3 regions of the Streptomyces sp. NPDC059861 genome follow, and region 2 is predicted to be linked to each of the others. Evidence: predicted binding sites of a transcription regulator. Region 2 holds the regulator's gene; each other region holds the start of a gene.
The links. The regulator HrcA, encoded in region 2, represses chaperone genes, less so after heat shock. The targets are predictions, from matches to a motif close to TTNGCACTCNGNNNNNCNGAGTGCNAA.
Positions count from the first base shown of each region.

Region 1: the regulator HrcA is predicted to act here: its motif matches at 6,815-6,841, upstream of groES (co-chaperone GroES).
Region 3: the regulator HrcA is predicted to act here: its motif matches at 7,261-7,287, upstream of groL (chaperonin GroEL).

Region 1 covers NZ_JBHWJQ010000009.1:192,551-202,397, reverse strand. The annotation lists gene ACFV6X_RS11255 (LacI family DNA-binding transcriptional regulator) at 1-839, shown strand, start outside; gene ACFV6X_RS11250 (LCP family protein) at 897-1,955, shown strand; gene ACFV6X_RS11245 (YciI family protein) at 2,090-2,446, shown strand; gene ACFV6X_RS11240 (RNA polymerase sigma factor) at 2,501-3,781, shown strand; gene ACFV6X_RS11235 (methyltransferase domain-containing protein) at 3,809-4,972, opposite strand; gene ACFV6X_RS11230 (polysaccharide deacetylase family protein) at 5,126-5,980, shown strand; gene ACFV6X_RS11225 (polysaccharide deacetylase family protein) at 5,980-6,774, shown strand; gene groES (co-chaperone GroES) at 6,988-7,296, shown strand; gene groL (chaperonin GroEL) at 7,412-9,034, shown strand; gene ACFV6X_RS11210 (ester cyclase) at 9,140-9,847, opposite strand.
Region 2 covers NZ_JBHWJQ010000013.1:89,441-99,287, forward strand. The annotation lists gene ACFV6X_RS14375 (SpoIIE family protein phosphatase) at 1-1,040, shown strand, start outside; gene hemW (radical SAM family heme chaperone HemW) at 1,068-2,300, shown strand; gene ACFV6X_RS14385 (DUF3097 domain-containing protein) at 2,997-3,803, opposite strand; gene ACFV6X_RS14390 (MBL fold metallo-hydrolase) at 3,833-4,579, opposite strand; gene hrcA (heat-inducible transcriptional repressor HrcA) at 4,818-5,834, shown strand; gene dnaJ (molecular chaperone DnaJ) at 5,835-6,974, shown strand; gene ACFV6X_RS14405 (nitronate monooxygenase) at 7,185-8,261, shown strand; gene ACFV6X_RS14410 (16S rRNA (uracil(1498)-N(3))-methyltransferase) at 8,258-8,998, shown strand; gene ACFV6X_RS14415 (VOC family protein) at 9,019-9,411, shown strand; gene ACFV6X_RS14420 (hypothetical protein) at 9,497-9,847, shown strand, end outside.
Region 3 covers NZ_JBHWJQ010000007.1:116,770-126,616, forward strand. The annotation lists gene ACFV6X_RS08660 (MurR/RpiR family transcriptional regulator) at 1-16, shown strand, start outside; gene murQ (N-acetylmuramic acid 6-phosphate etherase) at 111-1,046, shown strand; gene ACFV6X_RS08670 (hypothetical protein) at 1,175-1,744, shown strand; gene ACFV6X_RS08675 (MFS transporter) at 1,755-3,239, opposite strand; gene ACFV6X_RS08680 (NADH:flavin oxidoreductase) at 3,385-4,515, opposite strand; gene ACFV6X_RS08685 (class I SAM-dependent methyltransferase) at 4,722-5,396, shown strand; gene groL (chaperonin GroEL) at 5,476-7,098, opposite strand; gene ACFV6X_RS08695 (cold-shock protein) at 7,417-7,620, opposite strand; gene ACFV6X_RS08700 (MoaD/ThiS family protein) at 8,074-8,349, opposite strand; gene thrC (threonine synthase) at 8,431-9,720, opposite strand; SAM riboswitch class I at 9,739-9,847, opposite strand, start outside.

The DNA of each region.
Region 1 (9,847 bases), on a different contig from region 2:
AGCTGGACAGCGCCTGGGCCCTGGAGGTCATCCGGGGGGTGGAGAACGTGGCCCGGGAGGCCGGTCTGAGCGTCGTGCTCTCCGAGAGCGCGGGCCGGCTGACGCCCGGGCGGACCTGGGCCGACCAGGTCGCCGCCCGCCGCCCGCACGGCGTGATCCTGGTGCTGAGCGAGCTCGACGAGTCCCAGCGGGCGCTGCTGACCAGCCGTTCCATCCCGTTCGTGGTGATGGACCCGGCGGGCGACCCGGGCACCGACGTGCCCTCGATCGGCGCCACCAACTGGCAGGGCGGCCTCGCCGCGACCCGGCACCTGGTCGAGCTGGGGCACACCCGGATCGGCGCGATCACCGGGCCGTCGCGGATGCTGTGCAGCCGGGCCCGCGTGGACGGCTACCGGGCCGCGCTGGAGACCGCCGGACTGCCCGTCGACCCCTCGCTGGTCGTGGCCGGCGACTTCCACCACGACGCCGGCTACCGGCTCGGCGTTCAGCTGCTGCGCCGCCCCGACCGGCCGACCGCCGTGTTCGCGGGCAACGACCTCCAGGCGCTCGGGCTGTACGAGGCGGCGCGTGAGCTGGGGCTGCGGGTGCCGGAGGACGTGAGTGTGGTGGGGTTCGACGACCTTCCGGTGGCGCGCTGGGTCGGGCCGCCGCTGACGACCGTACGGCAGCCGCTGACGGAGATGGCGGAGGCGGCGGCCCGGCTGGTGCTCGACCTGGGGCGCGGGGACGCGGCCGCCGCCACGACGCGGGTGGAGCTGGCCACGAGCCTGGTGGTGCGCAGCAGTACGGCCGCACCGTCGAAACTTTCGGATCAGCGAGCGCTGGAGAAGTCTTAGATTTTCCCAAGAAAACGGGGTTCGCGTCCCCGCTGGTAATAATTCGGACGTACGTTCCTGTCCGTGACGGGACACATAACGGAACATGGCGGGGACGGGGACGAGGGTCCAAGAGGCCGACGGCCGAGGGCGCTGAAGGCCGTGGGGCTGGTGCTCGCCGCCGCGCTGGTGCTCGGGGGCGCCGGGGCGGGCTGGGTCTACTGGCGGCTGAACGACAACATCACGAGCGTCGACATCAACAGCGCCCTGGGCGACGACCGCCCGGCGAAGCCGACGCCCTCCCTCCCCGCGTCCGCCTCGACGCCGCCCCAGGAGGCCCTGAACATCCTGGTGCTGGGCTCGGACTCGCGCGGCGGCGCCGAGAACCAGGCCCTCGGGGGCGGCGACAGCGAGGGCGCCCGGTCCGACACGGCGATGGTCGTGCACCTCGGCCCCGGGCGCACCGAGGCCACCGTGGCGAGCATCCCGCGCGACACCCTGGTCACCCGCCCGTCCTGCCCGCTGGAGTCGGGCGGTGAGTCGGCCGAGGCCCATGGCGTCATGTTCAACAGCGCGTACGAGCTGGGCGGCCCGGTGTGCGCGGTGAAGACCGTCGAGTCGATGACCGATGTCCGTATGGACCACTACATCGAGATCGACTTCGCCGGTTTCGCCAAGCTGGTGGACGCCCTCGGCGGGGTCACCGTCACCACCGAGCAGGACATCGACGACGAGGACAGCCATCTGAGCCTGACGGCCGGCACCCATCACCTCGACGGCGAGCAGGCCCTCGCCCTGGCCCGCACCCGGCACGGCATCGGGGACGGCAGCGACCTGGGGCGCATAGGCCTTCAGCACCTGCTCGTGAAGGCGCTGCTGGAGCAGATCGCGTCGACCAGCCTGCTCTCGGACCCGACCCGTCTGTACGAGGTCGCCGACGCGGTGACCGAGAGCCTGACGACCGACACCGGTCTCGACTCGCTGCCCGAGCTGGTGGGGTTCGGGGAGAGCCTGCGGGGCCTGCCGGCGGACGCCATGGAGACGGTGATGATGCCGGTCCTCCCGGCGGCCTCGGACCCGAACCGGGTGGTGGCCGACGAGCCGGAGGCGGGGGAGCTGTGGGAGTCGCTGCGGTAGGGCGTGGGCGGGCCCGGGGGCGGGCGGAAAGGATCGCGAAGAAAGTTCCGAGGAAAATCGGCGAGGGTGTCGATCCGCGCGGACGCCGTTCGACGCATGCGTGAGGAGCAACCACGACTACCGAGGGAGCCACCATGCCCCGTTACCTGTCGCTCGTGCAGATCGACGAGAAGAACGCGCCCGCCGAGGGCCCGAGCCCCGAGCTGATGCAGCGGATGGGGGAGCTGATCGAGGAGATGACCAAGGCCGGTGTGCTGCTCGACACCGCCGGGCTGACGCCGTCCGCGCAGGGCACCCGGGTGCGTTACGAGGACGGGCAGATCTCCGTCACCGACGGGCCGTTCACCGAGACCAAGGAGGTCGTCGGCGGCTACGCCCTGGTGCAGGCCAAGGACATGGCCGAGGCGATCGAGTGGACCAAGCGGTTCCTGAAGGTGCACGAGGCGCACTGGACGGTGACCTGCGAGGTGCGCGAGGTCGTCGAGGGCTGAGTCCACCCCGGTCCCGCTTGGCCCGGGGCCGCGCGGGGTGTTCGATGGTGGGCTGTGGAACCACAGCCCACCGCCGCCCCGGGCGGCACCGCGGACGCCGCCCGGGACACCGTCGGGACCGTCTTCCGTATCGAGTCGCCCCGGGTCATCGCCGCCGTCGCCCGGATCGTCCGGGACGTCGGCATCGCCGAGGAACTCGCACAGGACGCCCTGGTCGCGGCGCTGGAGCAGTGGCCGCGGGACGGCGTGCCCGACAACCCCGGCGCCTGGCTCATGACCACCGCCCGGCATCGCGCCGTCGACCTGGTCCGGCGCCGGGAGAACTACGCCCGCAAGCTCCAGGAGATCGGCCGGGACCTGCCGGGCGCGACCCCGCCCGAGGAGCCCGCCGACCCGGACGACATCGACGACGACCTGCTGAGGCTGGTCTTCACGGCCTGCCACCCGGTGCTGTCCTCCGAGGCCCGCATCGCCCTCACCCTGCGCCTGCTCGGCGGCCTGACGACACCCGAGATCGCCCGCGCCTTCCTGGTCCCGGAGGCGACGGTCGCCCAGCGCGTCGTCCGCGCCAAGCGCACGCTCGCGAAGAGGAACATCGCCTTCGAGGTGCCCTACGGCCCCGACCGCGAGGCGCGCCTGTCCTCCGTCCTGGACGTCATCTACCTGATCTTCAACGAGGGTTACGCCGCCACGGCCGGCGACGATCTCCTGCGGCCCGGCCTGTGCGAGGACGCCCTGCGCCTGGCGCGCGTGCTGTCCGGTCTGATGCCGAAGGAGCCCGAGGTCCACGGCCTGACCGCGCTCCTGGAGTTCCAGGCGTCCCGCACCGCCGCCCGCACCGGCCCGCACGGCGAACCCGTGCTCCTCAGGGACCAGAACCGGCGCCGCTGGAACCGCCTCCTCGTCGCCCGCGGCATCACGGCCCTGACCCGCGCCGGCGCCACCGCCACCGGCGCCCCGGGCCCGTATGCCCTCCAGGCCGCCATCGCCGCGTGTCACGCCCACGCGTACACGTACGAGGAGACCGACTGGCCGCGCATCGCGACGCTGTACGGCCTGCTCGCCGCCCGCGCCCCGTCGCCGGTCGTCGAACTCAACCGAGCGGTGGCCGTCTCCATGGCCGAAGGCCCCTCCCGCGCCCTGGAGATGGTCGACGCCCTGTCCGCCGTACCCGCCCTGCGCGACTACCACCTCCTGCCGAGCGTCCGCGGAGACCTGCTGAACCGGCTGGGCCGCGCGAAGGAGGCCCGCGCGGAGTTCGAGCGCGCGGCGGCACTGGCCCGCAACGGGCGGGAGCGTGAGCTGCTGCTGCGCCGGGCGGCCGACTGCGGCTGACCGCGGCTGTGGCCGCCGAGGGGCCGGTCAGTTCGCCGGGTGGCCGATCAGCATCGTCGGGGCCCCCGCGACCCGGGTCAGGAACACCGTCGCGGAGTGGGGGCCCTGCGGCTTCACCTTCCTGCGCAGTTCCTCCGGCTCGACCGCCGAGCCCCGCTTCTTCACGGTCAGGACCCCCACCTCCCGCTCCCGCAGCAGGGCCTTCAACCTCTTGACGTTGAAGGGGAGCCGGTCGGTGATCTCGTAGGCGGAGGCGTACGGCGTCGGGTGCGCTTCGTCGGAGGTGACGTACGCGATGGTCTCGTCGACCAGCCCGCCACCGACCTCGGCGGCCACCTCGGCGACCAGATGGGCGCGGACGACGGCGCCGTCGGGCTCGTACAGATAGCGCCCGACGGGGCGTACCGCCGGATTCGGCAGGCCGCGCGAGCGCAGGGTGCGCGGGCCGGGGAGGAGGGTGGCGCGCACCAGGCCGGGCTCGGTGCCGAACCACAGCACCGCCTCCTTCACGTCCCCGCCGTCCGAGATCCACTCCGCCTCGGCGGCGTCGGGCACCGCCTCGTGGGGGATGCCGGGCGCGACCTTGAGCGCGGCGTGCGGGGCGGTCGCGGCCGCCCGGACCGCCCAGGACAGGGGCGGCGAGTAGGCCTCCGGGTCGAAGATCCGGCCCCGCCCGCCGCGGCGCGCCGGATCCACGAAGACCGCGCCGTACGCCGACACGTCCACCTCGCTGACGTCCGCCTCGCGCACCTCGACGAGCCCGTCCAGGCCCAGCGCCTCGGCGTTCGCCCGCGCGACGGCCGCCGTCAGCGGGTCGCGGTCCACGGCGAGGACGCGGATCCCGGCGCGGGCGAGGGCGATCGCGTCGCCGCCGATCCCGCAGCACAGGTCGGCCACGGAGGTCACGCCCAGCTCGACGAAGCGCCGCGCGCGATACGTCGCCACGCTCGCCCGTGTCGACTGCTCGACCCCGTTGGGCGTGAAGTACATGCGCTCCGCGTCCGCCGTCCCGAACTTGGCCACCGCACGCTGTCGCAGCCGCGCCTGGCCGAGGGCCGCCGACACCAGATCGGCCGGATGGTCGCGGCGCAGCCGGGTGGCGACGGCGAGTTCCTGGGCGGGGTCGGTGCCGCGCACCTCGTCGAGGAGGGCCCGGCCTTCGGGGGTGAGGAGAGGGGCGAGGTCGTTCACCGGGACATTGTCGGCCAGTCGGTGGATGGTCCGCCTCCGGCGGCGGTGTCAGCGGGGGTTCGGGGGCGGGGCCTGGGAGGATCCGGCCCCATGGAACTAGTAGTACAAAATGACAAAAAAGGGCCGAATGGCCGCCGGAGGGCCACGACGACCATGGCGGGGGTCGCCGTACTGACCGCCGCCGCCATCGCCTCGGGGTGCACGCGGAGCACCGAGGCGCCGCCGCCCCTCAAGGCCCCTCCGGCCCGCGCCCTGGACGGATACGCCGCCAAACTCCGCGCCGAGCAGGCCGCCCGGGTCGCCGCCGCGAAGCGCTGGGGCCTGAAGGAGACCCCGCTGCGGGCACCGGCACCGCCCGCCCGGAAACCGCAGATCACCACCCGCGACGGCTTCGAGGTGGACGGACACGAGGAGCAGGGGCTCCCGCCGGTCTTCACCACCGTCCCCACCAAGGAGAAGGTCGTCTTCCTCACCATCGACGACGGCGCCGAGAAGGACCCGGCGTTCCTGCGGATGATGAGCGACCTGAAGATCCCGTACACCGCGTTCCTCAGCGACTACCTGGTGAGCGAGGACTACGGCTACTTCCGGAAGATGCAGGCCAGGGGAGTCACCCTGAACAACCACACCCTCAACCACCCCTACCTGCCCGGCCTGTCCTACGAGGAGCAGAAGAGCGAGATCTGCGGCATGCAGGATGTCATCGAGGAGCGCTACGGCAAACGCCCGCTCCTGTTCCGCCCGCCCTACGGCAACTACAACTCCGACACCCTGCACGCCGCCAAGGACTGCGGCGTCACCCACGTCCCGCTGTGGAACGAGGAGGTCTTCGTGGACCGCTGGGACTACCGCGAGTGGGACCGCGACATCCACCCCGGCGACATCGTCCTCAGCCACTTCCGGGGCACCGACGACTGGGCCGGCGAGATGCCCGACATGATCCGAGTCTTCCTCGACAAGGTCACGGCGAAGGGCTACGCGGTGGGCCGCCTGGAGGACTACCTGTGATTCGGCGCGGGTGGACGGCCGGGGTCGCGCTGCTGCTGGCCCTGCTCGCCGGCTGCGCCCTGCCCGACGGCCCGCACGGGCGGTCCGTGGAGGCGGGGGCGGCACCCGGCTCCGCGGCCTCGCAGCCCCCGCCCCACCGCCGCTGGGGGCTGTCCGCGCCGCTCTCCCCACCGCCCTCGCCGCTGCGTCACCCCGCCCGGCCGGTGGACGGGCTCGCCCCGGTCCTGGACCGCATCCCGACCTCCCGCAAGGTCGTCTTCCTCACCTTCGACGACGGCGCCGAGAAGGACCCGCGCTTCGTCGACATGGTCCGCGAACTGCGCCTGCCGGTCAGCATGTTCCTCACGGACAGCGTCGTCGGCCCCGGCTACGGCCACTTCGCGCGGCTCCGCTCTGTCGGCGCGAGCGTCCAGAACCACACCCTCGACCACGCCGCCCTGCGCGGGCTGCCGTACGCCGGCCAGCGCGCCGAAATCTGCGGCCAGCAGCAGAAGCTCCGCGTCCGCTTCGGCGTCCGCCCCCATCTGTTCCGCCCGCCCTACGGCACGTACGACACGACGACCCGGAAGGCGGCCGCGGACTGCGGCATCAAGGCGATCGTCCTGTGGCGCGCCACGATGAACGCGGCCGATCTCACCTTCACGAAGGGCCCCGTCCGCCTGCGCCCGGGTGACATCGTCTCGGTCCCCTCGACCGAGACGCCCGAGCCCATGCTCCGCGAACGCACGACCCTCCTGCTCCGGCGGGTCCAGGAGGCGGGGCTGACGGTGGGGCGGCTGGAGGACTACCTCTGAGGTGCGGCACCGGTCGCCACGGCCGACGCGCCGCGGCGAATTGGCACTCCGCTTGACCGAGTGCTAACCGCAGTCATAGTCTCGGCTCTGGCACTCCCCACTGGAGAGTGCCAACACAGCGACGGGCAGGTCCGGCACCCGCGACGACGGATCCACCTGGTCGCCACCTCAGACAGTTAACCCCGTGAGATCTCCGAAGGGGGAGGTCGGATCGTGACGACCACCAGCTCCAAGGTTGCCATCAAGCCGCTCGAGGACCGCATCGTGGTCCAGCCGCTCGACGCCGAGCAGACCACCGCCTCTGGCCTGGTCATTCCGGACACCGCCAAGGAGAAGCCCCAGGAGGGCGTCGTCCTGGCCGTGGGCCCGGGCCGCTTCGAGGACGGCAACCGTCTTCCGCTCGACGTCTCCGTCGGCGACGTCGTTCTCTACAGCAAGTACGGCGGCACCGAGGTGAAGTACAACGGCGAGGAGTACCTCGTCCTCTCGGCTCGCGACGTCCTCGCGATCATCGAGAAGTAGTTCACCCACAGCACACCGTTTGAGCTGCGCCCCTGGCCCCCGCGACCGATAACGAAGCCGGGCGTCCGGGGCGCAGTTCATTTACCGCAGACTTTCCGAGAGGGCTCCCGCTGCCATGGCGAAGATCCTGAAGTTCGACGAGGACGCCCGTCGCGCCCTCGAGCGCGGCGTCAACAAGCTCGCCGACACGGTGAAGGTGACGATCGGCCCCAGGGGCCGCAACGTCGTCATCGACAAGAAGTTCGGCGCCCCCACCATCACCAACGACGGCGTCACCATCGCCCGCGAGGTCGAGGTCGAGGACCCCTTCGAGAACCTCGGCGCCCAGCTGGTGAAGGAGGTGGCGACCAAGACCAACGACATCGCGGGTGACGGTACGACCACCGCGACCGTCCTGGCCCAGGCGCTGGTCCGTGAGGGCCTGAAGAACGTCGCCGCCGGCGCCTCCCCGGCCGCCCTGAAGAAGGGCATCGACGCCGCGGTCAAGGCCGTCTCCGAGGACCTGCTGGCCTCCGCCCGCCCGATCGACGAGAAGTCCGACATCGCCGCCGTCGCCGCGCTGTCCGCCCAGGACCAGCAGGTCGGCGAGCTGATCGCCGAAGCGATGGACAAGGTCGGCAAGGACGGTGTCATCACCGTCGAGGAGTCCAACACCTTCGGTCTGGAGCTGGACTTCACCGAGGGCATGGCCTTCGACAAGGGCTACCTGTCGCCGTACTTCGTGACGGACCAGGAGCGTATGGAGGCCGTCCTCGACGACCCGTACATCCTCATCCACCAGGGCAAGATCTCCGCGATCGCGGACCTCCTGCCGCTGCTGGAGAAGATCATCCAGAGCAACGCCTCGAAGCCGCTGCTGATCATCGCCGAGGACGTCGAGGGCGAGGCCCTCTCCACCCTCGTCGTGAACAAGATCCGCGGCACCTTCAACGCCACCGCGGTGAAGGCCCCCGGCTTCGGCGACCGCCGCAAGGCGATGCTCCAGGACATGGCGACCCTCACCGGCGCCACGGTCATCTCCGAGGAGGTCGGCCTCAAGCTCGACCAGGTCGGTCTGGACATCCTCGGCAGCGCCCGCCGCGTCACCGTCACCAAGGACGACACCACGATCGTCGACGGTGCCGGCAAGAAGGCCGACGTCGAGGGCCGCATCGCGCAGATCAAGGCCGAGATCGAGGCCACGGACTCCGACTGGGACCGCGAGAAGCTCCAGGAGCGCCTCGCGAAGCTGGCCGGCGGCGTGTGCGTGATCAAGGTCGGCGCCGCGACCGAGGTCGAGCTCAAGGAGAAGAAGCACCGTCTGGAGGACGCCATCTCCGCGACCCGCGCCGCGGTCGAGGAGGGCATCGTCTCCGGTGGTGGCTCCGCGCTCGTCCACGCCGTGAAGGTGCTCGACGACAACCTCGGCAAGGAGGGCGACGAGGCCACCGGTGTCGCCGTCGTCCGCCGCGCCGCCGTCGAGCCGCTGCGCTGGATCGCCGAGAACGCCGGCCTGGAGGGCTACGTCATCGTCTCCAAGGTCGCCGAGCTGGAGAAGGGCAGCGGCTACAACGCCGCCACCGGTGAGTACGGCGACCTGATCAAGTCCGGCGTCATCGACCCGGTCAAGGTCACCCGCTCCGCCCTGGAGAACGCCGCCTCCATCGCCTCCCTGCTGCTGACGACCGAGACCCTGGTCGTCGAGAAGAAGGAAGAGGAGCCGGAGGCCGCGGGCCACGGCCACGGCCACGCGCACTGACCTCAGCCACACCTGGCGAGGCCCGGCACCCGATGGGTGCCGGGCCTCGTTGTTTCCCCTCGCGGGTCTGTCCGTACCTGTTCGGCCTGTACCTGTTCGGCGGCCCTATCGCTCCATCTCGTCGAGGACGCCCAGCTGTTCCATCAGCCCCAGCCGGTCGTACTCCCACCATCCCTCGGCGAGCTTCCCGTCCCCGCCGCACCGGAAGACCGTGGTACCCGTCATCGTGACGGCCTTCCCGGTGGCCGCGATCCCCAGGAACTCGCCCTTGTGCGTGCCCTTCCAGAACCACCGCGCGCACACCCGGTCGCCCTCGGCGATCAGATCCTCGATGCTGAAGGCGAAGTCGAACCCGTCCCGCCAGACCCGCATCTCGCGCCGGACGTGATCCATCCCGATCGTGTCCTCCACGTTCGCCGGATCATGACCGCGGTAGTGCTCCGTCATCACCTCGTCCAGCGGCGGCAGCTGACCGGGCGTCCCCGCCAGGTCGAAGAACCGCCGGACCGTGGCGCTGGACAACTGCTCGTCCCGGATCACGTCCAGATCGGTGAACGTCGGCATCTCGTCGCACAGGGCGATCATGTCCTGAAAGATCCGGTCGGTCTCCGGGAGGGTCGAGTTCCGCATCGCTTCCTCGTACGACGGGAACTCCACTATCTCGATGAAGTGCGACGCGTCGCCCCGGTCCTTCCCGATGAGACTGTGCGTCGCGGTCCGCTTGCCCTTGGTCTGCTCGACCCAGGCGTCCATCAGCCGATCCAGCTCCTGGAACCGGGTGGTCTTGCAGTCGATGACCTGCACGAATGTCAT
Region 2 (9,847 bases):
GGAGGGGACGGGGGGACGGCGCGTCCGTCGTGCCCGAGGGGCTGGTCGCCGACCCGGGGCCCGGCGTCGGGGCGTCCCCCACCGCACCCGGCGGCAGCGCCCTCTCCTACCCGCTCGTCGCCGGGGGACGGCCGCTCGGGACGCTGGTCATCGGGCGGGCCGGCGTCCCCGGGTTCCCGGACGAGATCACCGGGCTCGTCGAGGATCTCAGCCGGCGGGTGGCGCTGGCCATCGGGGCGGCCCGGCAGTACGCCCGGCAGGCCACCATCAGCGCCGTGCTCCAGCGCGGCCTGCTGCCCGGCGCGGTCGCGCAGATCCCCGGCGTGCGCAGCGCGCTGGTGTACGAGCCCTGCGACAAGGGCGGGCCCAGCGGGGACTTCTACGACCTCTTCCCGGCCGGCGACGGGCGCTGGTGCTTCGCCATCGGGGACGTGCAGGGCAAGGGGCCCGAGGCGGCCGTCGTGATCGGGCTGGCCCGCCCCTGGCTGCGGCTGCTCGCCCGCGAGGGCTACCGCGTCGCCGACGTCCTCGACCGCCTCAACCAGCTCCTCCTCGACGACGCCACGGAGGCCGCCGACGCGGCCGCCCGAGCCCTGGTCGGCCCCGCAGGCCCCGGCGACGGCCCGCAGACCCGCTTCCTCTCGCTGCTCTACGGCGAACTCGCCCCCTTCGACGGCGGCGTCCGTTGCACCGTCGCCTCCGCCGGACACCCGCTGCCGCTGCTCCTCGGGCCCGGCGGCGACGTCCGTACGGCCGCGCGGCCGCAGACCCTGCTCGGGGTCGTGGAGGACGAGACGTACATCAGCGAGAGCTTCGAGCTGCGGCCCGGTGACACCCTGCTGTGCGTCACGGACGGGGTGACCGAGCGGCGCAGCGGCTCGCGGCAGTTCGACGACGGGGACGGACTGGCGGCGGCGCTGGCGGGGTGCGCGGGGATGAACGCGGAGCTGATCGCCGAAAGGATCCGGCACCTGGTGCACGAGTTCGGCGGACGGCCGCCGGAGGACGATCTGGCGTTGCTGGTGCTGCAGGCGGAGTGACGCCCGGCGTACGGGACAATGGGGGACATGCCTTCCGCACTTCCCGACGGCGAGCCCGTCCCGCACGACGGCGCGCTGCCCCCGGCCGCGCTCGCCGGGGCGGCGGACCGACCCCTCGGGTTCTATCTGCACGTCCCGTACTGCGCCACCCGCTGCGGCTACTGCGACTTCAACACCTACACGGCCACCGAGCTGCGCGGCACGGGCGGCGTGCTCGCCTCGCGCGACAACTACGCCGACACGCTGATCGACGAGATCCGGCTGGCCCGCAAGGTGCTCGGTGACGACCCCCGCGAGGTCCGGACGGTCTTCGTCGGGGGCGGTACGCCGACGCTGCTGGCCGCGCACGATCTCGTCCGGACGCTGGGGGCGATCCGGGAGGAGTTCGGGCTGGCGGCGGACGCCGAGATCACGACGGAGGCGAATCCGGAGTCGGTCGACCCGGCGTATCTCGCGGCCCTGCGGGAGGGCGGCTACAACCGGGTGTCCTTCGGGATGCAGAGCGCGAAGCAGCACGTGCTGAAGGTCCTGGACCGCACGCACACCCCCGGCCGCCCCGAGGCGTGTGTCGCGGAGGCCCGGGCCGCAGGGTTCGAGCATGTGAACCTGGACCTGATCTACGGCACCCCCGGGGAGTCCGACGACGACTGGCGGGCCTCGCTGGACGCCGCGCTCGGCGCGGGGCCGGATCACATCAGCGCGTACGCGCTGATCGTCGAGGAGGGCACGCAGCTTGCCCGCCGGATCCGGCGGGGCGAGGTGCCGATGACGGACGACGACGTGCACGCCGACCGGTACCTGATCGCGGAGGAGCGGCTGTCCGCAGCCGGTTTCGAGTGGTACGAGGTGTCCAACTGGGCCACGTCCGACGCCGCCCGCTGTCTGCACAACGAGCTGTACTGGCGGGGCGCCGACTGGTGGGGCGCGGGCCCGGGCGCGCACAGCCACGCCGGGGGCGTGCGCTGGTGGAACGTGAAGCACCCCGGTGCCTACGCCGCCGCGCTGGCCGAGGGCCGCTCCCCGGGCGCCGGGCGCGAGCTGCTCTCCGACGAGGACCGTCGCGTGGAGCGCGTCCTGCTGGAGCTGCGGTTGCGCGAGGGCGTGCCGCTGTCGCTGCTCCGGGAACAGGGCCGCACGGTCGCCCGGCGGGCCCTGGCGGACGGCCTCCTCCAGGAGACGCCGTACGCCGAGGGGCGCGCCGTACTGACGCTGCGGGGACGCCTGCTGGCGGACGCCGTGGTACGAGACCTCGTGGACTGACCCGGCGCCCGACGCCGGGAGCGCGCTCCCCGGCATCGCGGCCCAGGCGTCAGGGGTCTCGGGGGCCGGGGCGCGGCGCACGGAGTCCGGGGGCGCGAGTGCCGGGGCGTGGTCCGTGGTGACCGGAAGTCCGGGGGTCGGGGGTCTGGGCGCGGTGGGTGGTGCCCGGGAGTCCGGGGGTCGGGGGTCTGGGCGCGGTGGGTGGTGCCCGGGAGCCTGGGGGTCGGGGGTCTGGGCGCGGTGGGTGGTGCCCGGGAGCCTGGGGGTCGGGGGTCTGGGCGCGGTGCGTGGTGCCCGGAAGTCCCGGGGGTCGGGGGTCTGGGCGCGGTGCGTGGTGCCCGGAAGTCTGGGGCCTCGGGGACTGGCGTAGAGCGTGGTGGCCAGAGGCTCGGGGCCTGGGGCGGTGCGTGGGGCCCGGAAGTCTGGGGCTCGGGGCCCGGGCGCGGTGCGTGGTGCGTGGTGCCAGCAGTCTGGGGGCTCGGGGCCTGGGGTGGCGTGTGGTGCCCGGGACCGGGGGTCGGGGTCGGGGCCCTGGGGGCGGTGCGTGGTGGCCGGGAGTCCGGGGGCTCGCCGTCGGGGCACGGTGCACGAGTCCGGGGCCGGGGCGCGCTGTACGGGAGTCTGGGACAGCTCCGGGGGCCGGGGCGCGCTGTAGGGAGCCGGGGGCTCCGGGGGCGAGGGTGCTCGGGGTGTGCTCTACGCGGGGGCCGTGACGAAGTCGATCAGTTCTTCCACGCGGCCCAGCAGCTCCGGCTCCAGGTCCTTGTAGGACCCCACCCGCTTCAGAATCGCCTGCCACACCGCCCCCGTGTTCTCCCAGGGCCAGCCCAGGGCCCGGCACACCCCCGTCTTCCAGTCCTGCCCCCGCGGCACCGTCGGCCACGCGGGGATCCCCAGCGCCGACGGCTTCACCGCCTCCCAGATGTCGATGTACGGGTGGCCCACCACCAGGGCGTGCTCGCTCGTCACCGACTCGGCGATACGCCATTCCTTCGTGCCCGGCGCCAGGTGGTCCACCAGCACGCCCAGCCGGGCGTCCGGGCCCGGCGCGAAGGACCGCACGATCGCGGGCAGGTCGTCCACTCCCTCCAGGTACTCCACGACCACGCCCTCGACGCGCAGGTCGTCGCCCCAGACCTTCTCGACGAGCTCGGCGTCGTGCCGGCCCTCGACGTAGATGCGGCCGGCGCGGGCCACACGCGCGCGTGCGCCGGGAACGGCGACAGAGCCGGAGGCGGTGCGAGTGGGCCGTTCCGGCCCCGCGGCGGGCCTCACCAGCGTCACCACGCGGCCCTCCAGCAGAAACCCCCGTGGCTCCAGCGGGAAGACCCGGTGCTTGCCGAAGCGGTCCTCCAGGGTCACCGTGCCCGCCTCGCAGCGGATCACCGCGCCGCAGAAACCGGTGCCCGGCTCCTCGACCACGAGTCCGGGCTCCGCGGGGACCTCCGGCACGGGTCGGGGCTTCTTCCACGGCGGTGTCAGGTCCGGAGAATACTGGCGCATTCGCATGACGATATGGACAGCTCCTTACGTCATTCGTGCGACACGCCGAACCGCGCGGCCAGGGCGTCACGCTGGCGCCGCACGAACGCGGCGTCCACGACCGCACCGTGACCGGGCACGTACAGCGCGTCCTCGCCGCCGAGGCCGAGCAGCCGGTCGAGGGCGGCGGGCCAGTGGGACGGTACGGCGTCGGGGCCCGCCTGCGGCTCGCCGGACTCCTCGACGAGGTCGCCGCAGAAGACCACCTCGGGTTCGCCCGCGCGCTCCCCGGGGACCAGCACGGCGAGGTCGTACGGCGTGTGCGCCGGGCCCACGTTGGCCAGCAGGACCTGGCGGCCGGGGCCCAGATCGAGGGTCCACTCGCCGCAGACGAGGTGGCGGGGCGCGACCAGGGTGTCGGCCGCCTCCTGGGCGGTCGCGGCGTCGAGGCCGTGCCGGACGGCGTCCGCGCGCAGTTCCTCCCGGCCGCGCCGGCCGCCGAGCACGGTGTCGGCGCCGACCGCGCCGAAGACCTCCGCGCCCGCGAACGCCGCCGCGCCGAGGACGTGGTCGAAGTGAGGGTGCGTGAGCGCGAGATGGGTCACACGATGCCCGGCCAGAGCCTCCGCCCGCGCCCGCAGCCCCGCCCCCTCGGCGAGGCTCGACCCCGCGTCGATCAGCAGCGCCGCGCCCCTGCCGGTCACCAGCCCCACCGTGCAGTCCCACCCGGGCAGCCGGCACCGCCCGACGCCGCTCGCGAGCCGCTCCCAGCCCACCTCTTCCCAAGTCACGCTCATACGGCGACGCTAGGCCCTGTCGGGGTGTTCGCGCCTGCCCGGGGGCGAACGTCCGGAATCGGGAGCACGGCGACAGGGTCGACAGGGCCTGCCGTACCCCCCGTCCGGCACGACCTGGCAGGACGGGCCTTGCCCGGGGTGTACCGGACGGCCGTACACTGGGCCGGTAAGACTGGCACTCGCGTGCGTCGAGTGCCAGGGGGAGCGCCCAGGGACGACGTACTGGAGGTGCGCGCGGATGCTCAGTGAACGACGGCTGCAGGTACTGCGTGCGATCGTCCAGGACTACGTCGGCACGGAGGAGCCGGTCGGCTCCAAGGCGCTCACCGAACGGCACAGTCTCGGCGTCTCCCCGGCGACGGTCCGCAACGACATGGCGGCGCTGGAGGACGAGGGGTTCATCGCCCAGCCGCACACCAGCGCCGGGCGCATCCCGACCGACAAGGGCTACCGGCTCTTCGTGGACAAGCTGGCCGAGGTCAAGCCGCTGACCGCGCCGGAGCGGCGCGCGATCCAGAACTTCCTCGACGGGGCCGTCGACCTGGACGACGTGGTGACCCGGACCGTGCGGCTGCTCGCGCAGCTCACGCGGCAGGTCGCGGTCGTGCAGTACCCGTCGCTGACCCGCTCCACCGTGCGGCACGTGGAGCTGCTGTCGCTGGCACCCGCGCGTGTGATGCTGGTGCTGATCACGGACACCGGGCGGGTCGAGCAGCGGATGGTCGACTGCCCGGCCCCGTTCGGCGAGGCGTCGCTGGCGGATCTGCGGGCGCGGCTGAACAGCCGGGTCGCGGGCCGCCGTTTCTCGGATGTGCCCCAACTGGTGCAGGATCTGCCCGAGGCCTTCGAGGCGGAGGACCGTAGCACTGTCCAGATGGTGCTCTCCACCCTGCTGGAGACGCTTGTCGAGGAGACGGAGGAGCGGCTGGTGATCGGCGGTACGGCCAATCTCACCCGCTTCGGACATGACTTCCCCCTCACCATCCGGCCGGTGCTGGAGGCGTTGGAGGAGCAGGTCGTCCTCCTCAAGTTGCTTGGCGAGGCGAAGGATTCGGGCATGACCGTGCGCATCGGGCACGAGAACGCCCATGAGGGACTCAACTCCACGTCGGTGGTGTCGGTGGGCTACGGTTCGGGCGGCGAGGCGGTTGCCAAGCTCGGCGTGGTCGGACCGACCCGCATGGATTACCCGGGAACGATGGGAGCGGTACGCGCAGTGGCACGGTACGTCGGACAGATCCTGGCGGAGTCGTAAGTGGCCACGGACTACTACGCCGTCCTCGGCGTGCGCCGCGACGCGTCGCAGGAAGAGATCAAGAAGGCCTTCCGGCGGCTCGCACGCGAGCTGCATCCGGACGTGAACCCGGATCCGAAGACCCAGGAGCGGTTCAAGGAGATCAACGCCGCTTACGAGGTGCTCTCGGATCCGCAGAAGAAGCAGGTCTACGACCTCGGCGGCGACCCCCTGTCGCAGGCCGGCGGCGCCGGTGGCGCGGGCGGCTTCGGCGCGGGTGGCTTCGGGAACTTCTCGGACATCATGGACGCGTTCTTCGGTACGGCGTCGCAGCGCGGGCCGCGCTCGCGCACCCGCCGGGGCCAGGACGCGATGATCCGTATCGAGATCGAGCTGGACGAGGCGGCCTTCGGCACGACGAAGGACATCCAGGGCGACACGGCCATCGTCTGCTCCACGTGCAGCGGCGAGGGCGCGGCGCCGGGTACGTCGGCGCAGACGTGTGACATGTGCCGCGGCCGTGGTGAGGTGTCGCAGGTCACGCGGTCCTTCCTGGGTCAGGTCATGACCTCGCGCCCCTGCCCGCAGTGCCAGGGCTTCGGCACCGTGGTTCCGAACCCGTGCCCGGAGTGCGCGGGCGACGGCCGGGTGCGGTCCCGCCGCACCCTGACGGTCAAGATCCCGGCCGGTGTCGACAACGGCACGCGCATCCAGCTCGCCGGTGAGGGCGAGGTCGGGCCCGGTGGCGGTCCCGCCGGTGACCTCTACGTCGAGATCCACGAGCTGCCGCACCAGACCTTCCAGCGCCGCGGCGACGACCTGCACTGCACGGTCACGATCCCGATGACGGCGGCCTCCCTCGGCACGAAGGTGCCGCTGGAGACCCTGGACGGCATGGAGGAGGTCGACATCCGCCCGGGCACCCAGTCCGGCCAGTCGATCCCGCTGCACGGCCGGGGCGTGACCCACCTGCGCGGCGGCGGACGCGGCGACCTCATCGTCCACGTCGAGGTCCAGACCCCGACCAAGCTGGACGTGGAGCAGGAGCGCCTGCTGCGCGAGCTGGCCAAGCTGCGCGGGGAGGAACGGCCCACGGGCCAGTTCCAGCCGGGGCAGCAAGGGTTGTTCTCGCGGTTGAAGGACGCGTTCAACGGGCGCTGACGGGGCGAGCGGCACGGCTGCCGAGGCCGGCCGGGGGCCTGGGGGCGTCCCCCGGGCGGGCCCGGCCGGCCGGGGCGGCAAGGGTTGTTCCGGCGGTCGGCGGGCCCGTTCGCGGACGCCGGGGACTGCGGGCTCCGCGGGTTGCCGCCGGCCCATGCCGGGTGGCAGGCCCGATTCGGACTTGTTCGGAGGACGTGACAACATGCCGTCATGTCCTCCGCACTGACCGATCTCGTCCCACTTCCGATCGTGCAGGCCCCCATGGCGGGCGGCGTCTCCGTTCCGCAGCTCGCCGCGGCCGTGTCCGAGGCCGGCGGGCTGGGATTCCTCGCGGCCGGCTACAAGACGGCCGACGGCATGTACCAGGAGATCAAGCAGTTGCGGGGGCTGACGGGCCGACCCTTCGGCGTGAACCTGTTCATGCCGCAGCCCGAGTACGCCGAGCCCGCCGCCGTCGACGTCTACGCCCACCAGCTGGCCGGCGAGGCCGCGTGGTACGAGACCGAGCTGGGCGACCCCGACAGCGGCCGGGACGACGGCTACGAGGCCAAGCTCGCGGTGCTGCTGGACAACCCGGTGCCGGTGGTCTCGTTCCACTTCGGCGTCCCCTCCCGTGAGGTGCTCGACGCCCTGCGCCGGGCCGGAACGTTCACCCTGGTCACCGCCACCTCCCCCGACGAGGCCCGGGCCGTCGAGCAGGCCGGCGCGGACGGCGTGATCGTGCAGGGCGCCGAGGCCGGCGGCCACCAGGGCACCCACCGGGACATCCCCGAGAACGACGGCTCGGCCGTCGGTGTGCTCTCCCTGCTGGGCGAGATCCGCGAGGCGGTCGGCCTGCCGCTGATCGCCGCCGGCGGCATCATGCGCGGCAGCCAGATCGCCGCCGTGCTGGCGGCCGGCGCGAGCGCGGCGCAACTCGGCACGGCGTTCCTCGCCACCGCCGAGTCCGGCGCCAACGCCGCGCACAAGCAGGCACTGACCAACCCGCTCTTCGTGCGTACGGCACTCACCCGCGCGTTCTCCGGCCGCCCCGCCCGCGGCCTGGTCAACCGCTTCCTGCGCGAGCACGGCCCGTACGCCCCCGCCGCCTATCCCGAGGTCCACCACCTCACCTCCCCGGTCCGCAAGGCCGCCGCGAAGGCGGGCGACGCGCAGGGCATGGCGCTGTGGGCGGGCCAGGGGCACCGGATGGCGCGGGAGCTGCCCGCCGGGCAGCTGGTGGAGGTGCTGGCGGCCGAGCTGGCCGAGGCCGGGTCGGCGCTGTCCGGCCGGGGCGGTGCCGGATGACCGCGCCGGTGTTCGTCGTCGACCACTTCGACGCGGGCGGCGGCGGGCGGTACGTCCTGGACGGGCCCGAAGGGCGGCACGCGGTCTCCGTGAAGCGGCTGCGGGCCGGTGAGGACGTGGTCCTCACCGACGGGGCCGGGCGCTGGGCGGAGTGCGTGGTGGTGGACACCGAGGGCAAGGACCGGCTGATCGTCCACATGGACTCGGTGGCCGAGGAGCCGGCGGCCCAGCCGCGCGTCACGGTCGTCCAGGCACTGCCCAAGGGGGAGCGGGGCGAGCTGGCCGTGGAGACGATGACCGAGGTCGGGGTCGACGCGATCGTGCCGTGGGCCGCGTCCCGCTGCATCACGCAGTGGAAGGGCGACCGCGGCGCCAAGGCCCTGGCCAAGTGGCGGGCCACCGCGCGCGAGGCCGGCAAGCAGTCCCGGCGCGTGCGTTTCCCCGAGGTCGCGGACGCGGCGACGAGCAAGCAGGTCGCCGCGCTGCTGGCGAAGGCCGACTTCGCCGCCGTACTGCACGAGAGCGGTGAGGAGCCGCTGGCCGCGGCCGAACTGCCCACCGAGGGCGAGATCATGCTGGTCGTCGGCCCCGAAGGGGGCGTGTCACCCGAGGAGTTGTCCCTGTTCGCCGAGGCCGGGGCGCCTGCCTACCGCCTCGGGCCGTCCGTGTTGCGCACCTCGACGGCCGGTACCGCGGCGGCGGCCCTGCTGCTCGGCCGTACCGGACGCTGGTCCTGATCCCCACGCGGGAGGACACCATGGAACTAGCCCAGGTCAGACTTCTGGTCAGCGACTTCGCCACCTGCTACCGCTTCTACGCCGACGTCCTGGGCCTGAAGCCGCAGTCCGGCGCGACCGAGGGGCCGTACGAGAAGTTCAGCCCCACGACCGGCTCGGCGGGCATCGCGCTCCAGGACCGCGCGACGATGGCCGACCTGCTCGGCGAGGTGAACGACACCGTCACGGGCCACCGTTCCCTCGTCGTCCTGCGCGTGGACGACCTCGACACCTACTGCGACCGCGTCGCGTCCCGCGGCGCCACCCTCCTCCACGGCCCGGCCCCCATGACCCCACGCCTGCGCGTGGCCCACCTCAAGGACCCGGAAGGCAACCTGGTGGAACTCCAGGAGTGGCAACTCCTGCACGTCTGACGACACCTGCATCGACGCCGGCGCCGGGCACCGAGTGGCCGGGTGTGCCCTTTCGGGGCGGGCGGGAGCGTGGCAGGCTGCCGCCATGGGGGCTTCGCGGTGTATTCGGGGCCGTCCTCGTGGGTGGCGGGCGGCCGGTGCGGTGGTGGTTGTCGTGGCCGGTGCGGGTGGGCTGGTGGCCTGCGAGCCGGGGACGCCGAGTTCCGCGACCGTGGCCTACACGACCGACGAGTTGGTGACGAGGGAGCTGGAGCGGCGCGAGGCCGATGTGCGGTGGCTGACGTGCACGGCCGACTTCGGGGACCGGAGCGCGTCGGCGCCGTCGGCGAGCGTCCGCACCGTCGCGGACGTCGACTGCGAGGGGCGGACCACCGACGGCAGGGACATCACCGTCACCGGCGAGGTGACGCGCGCGGTCGGCGGCGCCTGTGTGCGC
Region 3 (9,847 bases), on a different contig from region 2:
CAGTGGGCCGCGGTAGCTCGTGACGCCGGGCGCGCCGGGCCTCTGGCTCCCGGCGCGCCCGGCCCGTACCGAAAAGTCGCCGACCAGACATCGAAGAGAGCCGCTTCTCCATGACCTCGACCTCCGACCCCCGTGATGTGCAAGCGCAGTTGGAGACCCTGACCACCGAGGCGTTCCGGCCCGAGCTCGCCGAGATCGACAGGCTGCCCACGCTGGAGATCGCGCAGTTGATGAACGGCGAGGACACCCTGGTGCCGGCCGCGGTCGCCGAGCGGCTGCCCCGGATCGCCGCGGCGATCGACGACATCGCCGCCCGGATGGCCCGCGGCGGCCGGCTCGTCTACGCCGGCGCCGGTACCGCGGGCCGCCTCGGCGTGCTGGACGCCTCCGAGTGCCCGCCCACCTTCAACACCGACCCCACCAGGGTCGTGGGCCTGATCGCGGGCGGCCCCGAGGCCCTGGTCACCTCGGTCGAGGGTGCCGAGGACTCGGGTGACCTGGCCCGGCAGGACCTGGACGCGCTGCGGCTGACTCCCGACGACACCGTGGTCGGGATCTCCGCCTCCGGCCGCACCCCGTACGCCGTGAGCGCCGTCGAGCATGCCCGTGCGCAGGGCGCCCTGACCGTCGGCCTCGCCTGCAACGCGCACAGCGCCCTCGCGGCCGCCGCCGACCACGGCATCGAGATCGTCGTCGGCCCCGAGCTGCTCACCGGCTCCACCCGTCTGAAGGCCGGCACGGCACAGAAGCTGGTCCTCAACATGCTCTCGACGATCACCATGATCCGGCTGGGCAAGACCTACGGGAACCTCATGGTCGACGTCCGCGCCTCCAACGAGAAGCTGCGCGCCCGCTCCCGCCGTATCGTCGCCCTGGCCACGGGCGCGTCGGACGAGGAGATCGAGCGGGCCCTGGCCGCCACCGACGGCGAGGTCAAGGCCGCCATCCTGACGATCGTCGGCGGGGTGGACGGCGACACGGCCGCCCGCCTCCTGGAGGACTCCGCCGGCCATCTCCGCGCGGCCCTCGAAGCGAGCTCCCGCTGACCGCACGGCAGCCTTCTCCGGCCGGCTGCGGAACACGATGGGGTGGGAAGCCGGTGGTGTACGAGTCCGTCATGGGCTCGTACCATCGCAAGCCCGCGTCATTCAGGAAGGACCACAGGCGACCGATCATGAATCACGCTCAGCTCACCGCTCTGGGGCGCGCTCTCCGGTTGCTCGGGGAGCATGGGGAGGCTCTCGGCGGGGACACCCCGGACGCGCGGTTGCACGAGGTCAAGGCCGATCTGCGGCGGGCTCTCGATCTGCTGGAGGAGAGCGTCACCACCGCCGCGCCCAGCACCCGCTGCGCCGAACATCCGACGGGACCCGTCGACGAGAGCGCGCCCGACCGGTGTCTGCTGTGCGAGACCCGGCGCCGGGCCGCCCGGCGGGCCGAGTTCAACGGGCCCGCCGCGCCCGCCGCCTCCACCGGGTCCACGCCGTCCCGGTACGGCGTGCGCGGTGACCGGCCGCAGCCCCAGCAGCGGTGGCTGCCGGAGCTGTGGAACGGACAGGAGTGGCAGTTGTGCGGCACCCCGCGCCGGGACCGCCGGGAGGCCGAGCTGTACCTGGCAGCCCAGCGGCGGGGTTCGCGGCCCGCGATGGCCTACCGGCTCGTGCACGAGTTCACCGACTACGAGGTGCTCCGGGTCTGGGGCACGCCGGTGCGGGTCGACATCGAGCCGATGGGAAATCTTTGAGCGACGGCGCTCACGCCTTCGCGGACTCCGGCAGCGGCCTCGGCATCCCCGAGGGTGCCGCCCCGGACGCCTGACCCCCCGGGTTCTGTCGGGGCAGGAACGACGCGACCACGAACGCGAGGAGCGCGGCTCCCGCGCCGACCGCCAGCACCGTGCGGAAGCCCTCCCGCGACGGCAGCGCGAACGAGCCGAACGTCGTCGTCATCTGGGCCAGGATCACACCCGCGACGGCGCTCGCCACCGACGTACCGATGGACCGCATCAGCGTGTTGAGGCTGTTCGCCGCGGCCGTCTCCGACGCCGGTACGGCGCCCATGATGAGCGCGGGCATCGAGCCGTACGTGAAGCCGATGCCGGCGCCGATGACGCAGGAGACCAGGACGAAGTGCCACACCTGGTCCATGAGGGCGATGTCGAGGACGTAGCCCGCCGCGACGATCAGGGCGCCGATCATCAGGGTGACCTTGGGGCCCTTCGCCTTGGAGACCGCCGCCGACACAGGCGCCGTGGCCATCATGACCAGGCCGGACGGGGCCATGACCAGGCCCGCCGCGAGCATCGACTGGCCGAGGCCGTAGCCCGTCGCCGACGGCAGTTGCAGCAGCTGCGGAATGACGAGGGACATCGCGAACATCGCGAAGCCGACGGCCACCGAGGCGAGGTTCGTGACCAGGACCTGGCGGCGGACCGTGGCGCGGAGGTCCACCAGCGGCTGCCCGACGCGCAGCTCCCACCAGCCCCAGACGAGAAGGACCACGACGGCCACGCCGAACAGGCCGAGCGTGGTGCCGCTGGTCCAGCCCCAGTCGGCGCCCTTGGAGATGCCCAGCAGCAGGCAGACCAGGCCGACCGCCATGCCCAGGCCGCCGACCAGGTCGAAGCGGCCACCCGTGCGGACCTGGGACTCGGGCACCAGGGCGAGAACGAGGACGCCGGCCACGACGCCCAGCACGGCCGAGGTCCAGAACAGGGTGTGCCAGTCGAAGTTGTCGGCGATCAGCGCGGCGGCGGGCAGGCCGAGGGCGCCGCCGACGCCGAGGGAGGCACTCATCAGGGCGGTGGCGGAGCCGAGGCGTTCGGCGGGGAGTTCGTCGCGCATGATGCTGATGCCGAGCGGGATCACGCCCGACGCCAGCCCCTGGAGGACCCGGCCGACGATCATCGGGCCGAGGTTGTCGCTGAGGGCGGCGGTGACCGAGCCCGCCACCAGCATCACCACGCTGACCAGCAGCATCCGCCGCTTGCCGTACATGTCGCCGAGCCGGCCCATCACGGGCGTGGCCACGGCGGCGGCGAGCAGGGTGGCCGTGACGGCCCAGGCGGTGTTCGAGGACGAGGCGTACAGCAGCCGCGGCAGCTCCGGGACGATCGGGATGACCAGTGTCTGCATCAGGGACACGACGATTCCGGCGAAGGCCAGCACCGCCACCACGGCGTTCGGCCTCGGCGGGGCGGAACCCCCGGTCGGGGCGGGGCGGGCAGGGGTGTCGGGCATGGATGGCCTCCGTCGCGGACATGCGAAGTACTTGACTCAGGCAACCTTAAGTCAGTTGATTGACTTACTCAAGAAAGACAGGTCAAGGTCACGCAAAGAGGGGCGGAACCCAGGTCGTCCCAGGTACCGCCCCTCACACGTGGTCTCAGCTCAGCGAGCCGAGCGCCCCCGCGTCCCACGCCGTCAGCTCGTCGAAACGCCCCGCCAGCACCTTCTGGGCCCACCGCGGATCCTGGAGCAGCGCCCGTCCCACGGCCACCAGGTCGAACTCGTCACGCTCCAGCCGGTCCAGCAGGTTGTCGATGCTTCCCACCCCGGCCCCCTCGCCCGCGAACGCCCTCAGGAACTCCCCGTCCAGGCCGACCGACCCCACCGTGACGGCGGCCTTGCCGGTGAGCTTCTTGGTCCAGCCCGCGAGATTGAGGTCCGAGCCCTCGAACTCCGGCAGCCAGTAGCGGCGGGTCGAGGCGTGGAAGCCGTCGACGCCGGCCGCCGCCAGCGGGGCGAGGATCGCCTCCAGCTCCTGCGGGGTCCCGGCGAGCCGCGCGTCGTAGGCGTCCTGCTTCCACTGCGAGTAACGGAAGAAGATCGGGAAGTCCGGCGAGACGGAGGCGCGCACGGCGGCCACGATCTCCGCCGCGAACTTCGTACGGGCCACCGGGTCACCCCCGTAGGCGTCCACACGCCGGTTGGTGCCGGCCCACAGGAACTGGTCGATGAGATAGCCGTGGGCCCCGTGCAGCTCGACGCCGTCGAAGCCGATCCGCTCGGCCGCCGCGGCCGCCTCGGCGAAGGCCAGGACGACGTCGTCCAGGTCCTGCTGGGTCATCACCCGGCCGGTCCCCTCGGTGCCGTCCGTCCGCACGCCGGACGGACCGACCGCGGGCGCCTCGGGGTACGGAGGCTGACCCTGACGGCGCACCATGCCGATGTGCCACAGCTGCGGCACGATCTTCCCGCCCGCCGCGTGCACCTCCTCGGCGACCTTCGCCCACCCCGCCAGCTGCTCCTCGCCGTGGAAGCGCGGCACGTCGTCGCTCTCCCCGGCCGACTCGTGCCCGACGTAGGTGCCCTCGGTGACGATCAGACCCACGCCCGCGCCGGCGCGCCGGGAGTAGTACGAGGCCACGTCCGCGCCGGGGATGCCGCCCGGCGAGAACTTGCGGGTCATCGGCGCCATCACGATCCGGTTGGGGACGGTCAGGCCGCCCACGGTGAAGGGCCGGGCGAGGACCTGGGCCGCTCGGGAGATGTCGGGGGAGGCGGTGACGGTCACGTGGGGGCTCCTCGGGGTTGCCGGTCGGCGGTCGGGCACACGCACGTGCTTCACGGGAGACTCATGCGTATGCGAATTATGCGTATGCATAGAAGCACACTTCCGCGACAACCGCCCTCCGCCGCCCGCCATTCCGGGCCGTCCCGCACGACTTCATGTGATCCGGGCCACTCACAGGCAGCACGTCCGGGCGGAAGAATGCCCGTATGACGAAGCCCGCCGCCCTGGTGCCCCCGCAGGAGCTGGGGCGATCCGCCGTGGTGGCCAACAACACGATGAACCGGGAGCGCGGCCTCGCCGGCGTCAACAGCTACACCCGCGAGCTGGGCCTCGACCCCCTGCGCCGGCTGACCGGCCGTCCCGCGCCGTCCTGGCTGGACCTGTGCAGCGGCGAGGGCCGCGCCCTGCGCGAGGCGGCCTCGGTCCTGCCCTCCGACGCCGTGCTCACCGGCGTCGACCTGGTGGGTCCACTCGTCCCCGCGCCGGCCCCGCCCACCGTGCGGGAGGTCGTCGCCTCGGTCGCGACCTGGACGCCGGTACGGACGTACGACCTGATCACCTGTGTGCACGGGCTGCACTACGTCGGCGACCAGGTCGGGCTGCTCGCCCGCGCCGCCTCCTGGCTCGCCCCGGACGGGCTGCTGATCGCGCACTTCGACCCGGACTCGATACGCGACGCGGACGGCTCACCGGCCGGCCGGGCGGCGGTCGCGGCGCTGCGGCGGGCCGGATTCGGCTACGGCCCCCGGCACCACCGGCTCACCCTGCGCGGCGGGCGCGCGGTGCGGCTGCCGTTCCGTTACCTGGGCGCCGACCCGGCGGCGGGGCCGAACTGGACCGGCCAGCCCGCCGTCGCCTCGCACTACGCCCCCGCGGACTGAGAACGCCCGAGGGCGGCACCCCCTGTCTCCAGGGAGTGCCGCCCTCGGTACTTACGGACGGGTCCGATCCTCTGAGGGATCAGAAGTCCATGTCACCGCCCGGCATGCCGCCGCCGGCCGGGGCCGCGGCCTTCTCCGGCTTGTCGGCGATGACGGCCTCGGTGGTGAGGAAGAGCGCGGCGATGGAGGCGGCGTTCTGCAGGGCAGAGCGGGTCACCTTCGCCGGGTCGATGATGCCCTCGGCGATCATGTCGACGTACTCGCCGGTCGCGGCGTTCAGACCGTGGCCGACGGGCAGGTTGCGCACCTTCTCGACGATGACGCCACCCTCGAGACCACCGTTGACGGCGATCTGCTTGAGCGGGGCCTCCAGGGCGAGCTTCACGGCGTTGGCGCCGGTCGCCTCGTCACCCTCGAGGTCCAGCTTCTCGAAGACCGTGGAGGCCTGGAGCAGGGCCACGCCACCACCGGCGACGATGCCCTCCTCGACGGCCGCCTTCGCGTTGCGAACGGCGTCCTCGATGCGGTGCTTGCGCTCCTTGAGCTCGACCTCGGTGGCGGCACCGGCCTTGATGACGGCCACGCCGCCGGCCAGCTTCGCCAGACGCTCCTGGAGCTTCTCGCGGTCGTAGTCCGAGTCGCTGTTCTCGATCTCGGCGCGGATCTGGTTGACCCGGCCGGCGACCTGGTCGGCGGAGCCGGCGCCGTCGACGATGGTGGTCTCGTCCTTGGTGATGACGACCTTGCGGGCGCGGCCCAGGAGGTCCAGGGTCGCGTTCTCCAGCTTGAGGCCGACCTCCTCGGAGATGACCTCGCCGCCCGTGAGGATGGCGATGTCGCCGAGCATGGCCTTGCGGCGGTCACCGAAGCCCGGGGCCTTGACGGCGACGGACTTGAAGGTGCCACGGATCTTGTTGACGACCAGGGTCGACAGGGCCTCGCCCTCGACGTCCTCGGCGATGATCAGCAGCGGCTTGCCCGACTGCATGACCTTCTCCAGGAGCGGGAGCAGGTCCTTGACGTTGGAGACCTTGGAGTTGGCGATGAGGATGTACGGGTCCTCCAGCACCGCCTCCATGCGCTCCATGTCGGTGGCGAAGTACGCCGAGATGTAGCCCTTGTCGAAGCGCATACCCTCGGTGAGCTCCAGCTCCAGACCGAAAGTCTGGGACTCCTCGACGGTGATGACGCCTTCCTTGCCGACCTTGTCCATCGCCTCGGCGATGAGCTCGCCGATCTGGGTGTCGGCGGCGGAGATGGAGGCCGTGGAGGCGATCTGCTCCTTGGTCTCGACCTCCTTGGCCTGGTCGAGCAGCGCACCGGAGACGGCCTCGACGGCCTTCTCGATACCGCGCTTCAGAGCCATCGGGTTGGCACCGGCGGCCACGTTGCGCAGGCCCTCGCGGACCAGCGCCTGGGCGAGAACGGTGGCGGTGGTCGTACCGTCGCCGGCGACGTCGTCCGTCTTCTTGGCGACTTCCTTGACCAGCTCGGCGCCGATCTTCTCGTACGGGTCCTCGAGCTCGATCTCCTTGGCGATGGAGACACCATCGTTGGTGATCGTGGGGGCGCCCCACTTCTTCTCGAGGACGACGTTGCGGCCCTTGGGGCCGAGCGTCACCTTCACGGCGTCCGCGAGCTGGTTCATGCCGCGCTCGAGGCCGCGCCGCGCCTCCTCGTCGAACGCGATGATCTTGGCCATGTGAAGTGGTCCCTCCAGGACTGGGGGTGATTCCTTCGGACCGCGCCCGCGCCCGCGACGGACGGCTCGCCTGCCCCGTGGTTCCTTGCCCCACACGGCTTGCGGCCTCACCGACCCGGTCCTTCTTTGTCACTCTCACCTTCAGAGTGCTAACGCCAATGATTAGCACTCGCCCCTGCCGAGTGCAAGCGCCTCCCCGGATCCGGGCGAGGTCTGCGCCGCCCGCGGACACGCCCCGGCCACGCACGCCGAAGGGCCCGCGCCTCCGGGGAGGCACGGGCCCTTCGAACAGAAATGTCACATACGGTGGTCGCGCGCTTAAGCGGTGAGACGAACCATGTCGGCCTGCGGGCCCTTCTGGCCCTGCGAGATCTCGAACTCGACCCGCTGACCCTCTTCGAGGGTCCGGTAGCCGTCCATCTGGATCGCGCTGTAGTGGACGAAGACGTCCGCACCACCGTCGACCGCGATGAAGCCGTACCCCTTCTCCGCGTTGAACCACTTGACGGTGCCCTGAGCCATGCCTAACTCCCCTATTACTGGCCCTTGCACAGATCCACACTTCGCGGATCCGGGTCAGACCTCGCCCGCCATTTGCTGAGGGGCGTGCGCCGGAACGCGTCGACCGCGGCTGAATGTATCTGTCCAACTGCCGTCTGCAACAGGTCAATCGGACGAGAAATCTGGGCGTCGACGGTCGGTAATTTGCGGAGAATTCGCCCGGATTCAGGGCAAGTCGGGCTCCATAAAAGGAATGAAAGACGCAAAAGAGCCACACACTTTGGCTACTTCTCATCGCATCGGAGCCGGAACTCATATGCGCCCGGCATGTGGGGCCGCGACGCGTTCCCCAACTCTACCGCGCTCAACCACACTGAATTGCCCCCTCCGCTTCTCTCACGGAGGGGGCAGTTCGATGAACATTGAGTAATCGGAGTTACTCACGGTAATGCGCGGGCGGTTTCAGCGGGCCGTTCAGCCGCCGGCGACCGCCGGAATGATGGACACGCCGACGCCGTCCGGAGTGGCCGTCTCCAGGCCCTGCTCGAAGCGGACGTCGTCGTCGTCGACGTACACGTTGACGAAACGCCGCAGCTTGCCCTGGTCGTCCAGGACCCGGGCGGCGATACCGGTGTGGTTCTTCTCCAGATCGGCGATCACCTCACCGAGGTTCGCCCCCTCGGCGGGGACCTCGGCCTGGCCGCCGGTGTAGGTGCGCAGGATCGTGGGGATGCGGACGGTGACGCTCACGTTGAGACCTCCGGTGGAATGACGGACCTGGGGCACGGGGGAACTGCGCGGCCGGCCCCCACCGGCCCGCAGCATGACGGTTCAGACGAGTCCAGCCTCGCGGAACGACTCCAGGCTGGGCCGGATGGTGGCCGTCAGACCCGTACCCGCCACCGCGTCCAGCGTCTTCAGGCCGTCCCCGGTGTTCAGCACGACGGTCGTCAGCGACGGGTCCAGCACACCGAGTTCGACCAGCTTGCGCGTGACCCCGACGGTCACCCCGCCCGCCGTCTCGGCGAAGATCCCTTCGGTCCGCGCGAGCAGCTTGATCGCGTCCACGACCTGCTCGTCCGTCACGTCCTCCACCGCGCCGCCGGTGCGCCGCGCGATGTCCAGCACGTACGGTCCGTCGGCCGGGTTACCGATGGCCAGCGACTTGGCGATGGTGTGCGGCTTCTGCGGCCGGACGACGTCGTGCCCCGACTTGAACGCGGTCGACACCGGCGAGCAGCCTTCCGCCTGCGCCCCGAAGATCTTGTACGGCCGGTCCTCGACGAGCCCGAGCTCGATCAGCTCCTGCAGTCCCTTGTCGATCTTCGTGAGCTGGGAGCCGGAGGCGATCGGCACCACGATCTGGTCGGGCAGCCGCCAGCCGAGCTGCTCGCAGATCTCGTACGCCAGGGTCTTGGACCCCTCCGCGTAGTACGGCCGCAGGTTGACGTTGACGAAACCCCAGCCCTCGCCGGCCGGGTCGCCGATCAGCTCGGAGCAGAAACGGTTCACGTCGTCGTAGTTGCCCTCGATGCCGACGAGTTCGCCGCCGTAGACCGCGGCCATGACGACCTTGCCCTGCTCCAGGTCGTGCGGGATGAACACGCAGGAGCGGAAGCCGGCCCGGGCGGCGGCGGCGCCCACGGCGCCCGCGAGGTTGCCGGTGGACGAGCAGGAGAGGGTGGTGAAACCGAAGGCCCGCGCGGCCTCCAGTGCCTGGGCGACCACCCGGTCCTTGAAGGAGTGGGTCGGGTTGCCGGAGTCGTCCTTGACGAACAGCTTGCCGGGCTCGACGCCGAGTTCACCGGCGAGGCGGTCGGCCTGGACCAGCTCGGTCCAGCCGGGGTTCAGGTTCGGCTTGCCGGCCACGTCGGCCGGGACGGGCAGCAGCGGCGCGTAACGCCAGATGTTCGCCGGGCCCGCCTCGATGCGCTTGCGGAGCTCCTCGGCGTCGTACGCGGAGAAGTCGTATGCGATCTCCAGCGGGCCGAAACACTCCTCGCAGGCGAAGACCGGGCCGAGCGGAACACGGTGGCCGCATTCGCGGCAGGACAGCGCCGCGGCGGGACCGAGGTCGACGGTGGGGTTGCTGGTGCTGCTTTCGACAGTCTGCACAGCCATGTGAGGCGAGGCCCTTTCTCCTCATCTTCCTCACGACGCATCTCGCCGTGAGACGGAATTGGCACCTTCCCTAGCCGGGAGCCTCGCGGAACGATCGAGAACGATCTACGAGAACCGACTGGAGGGT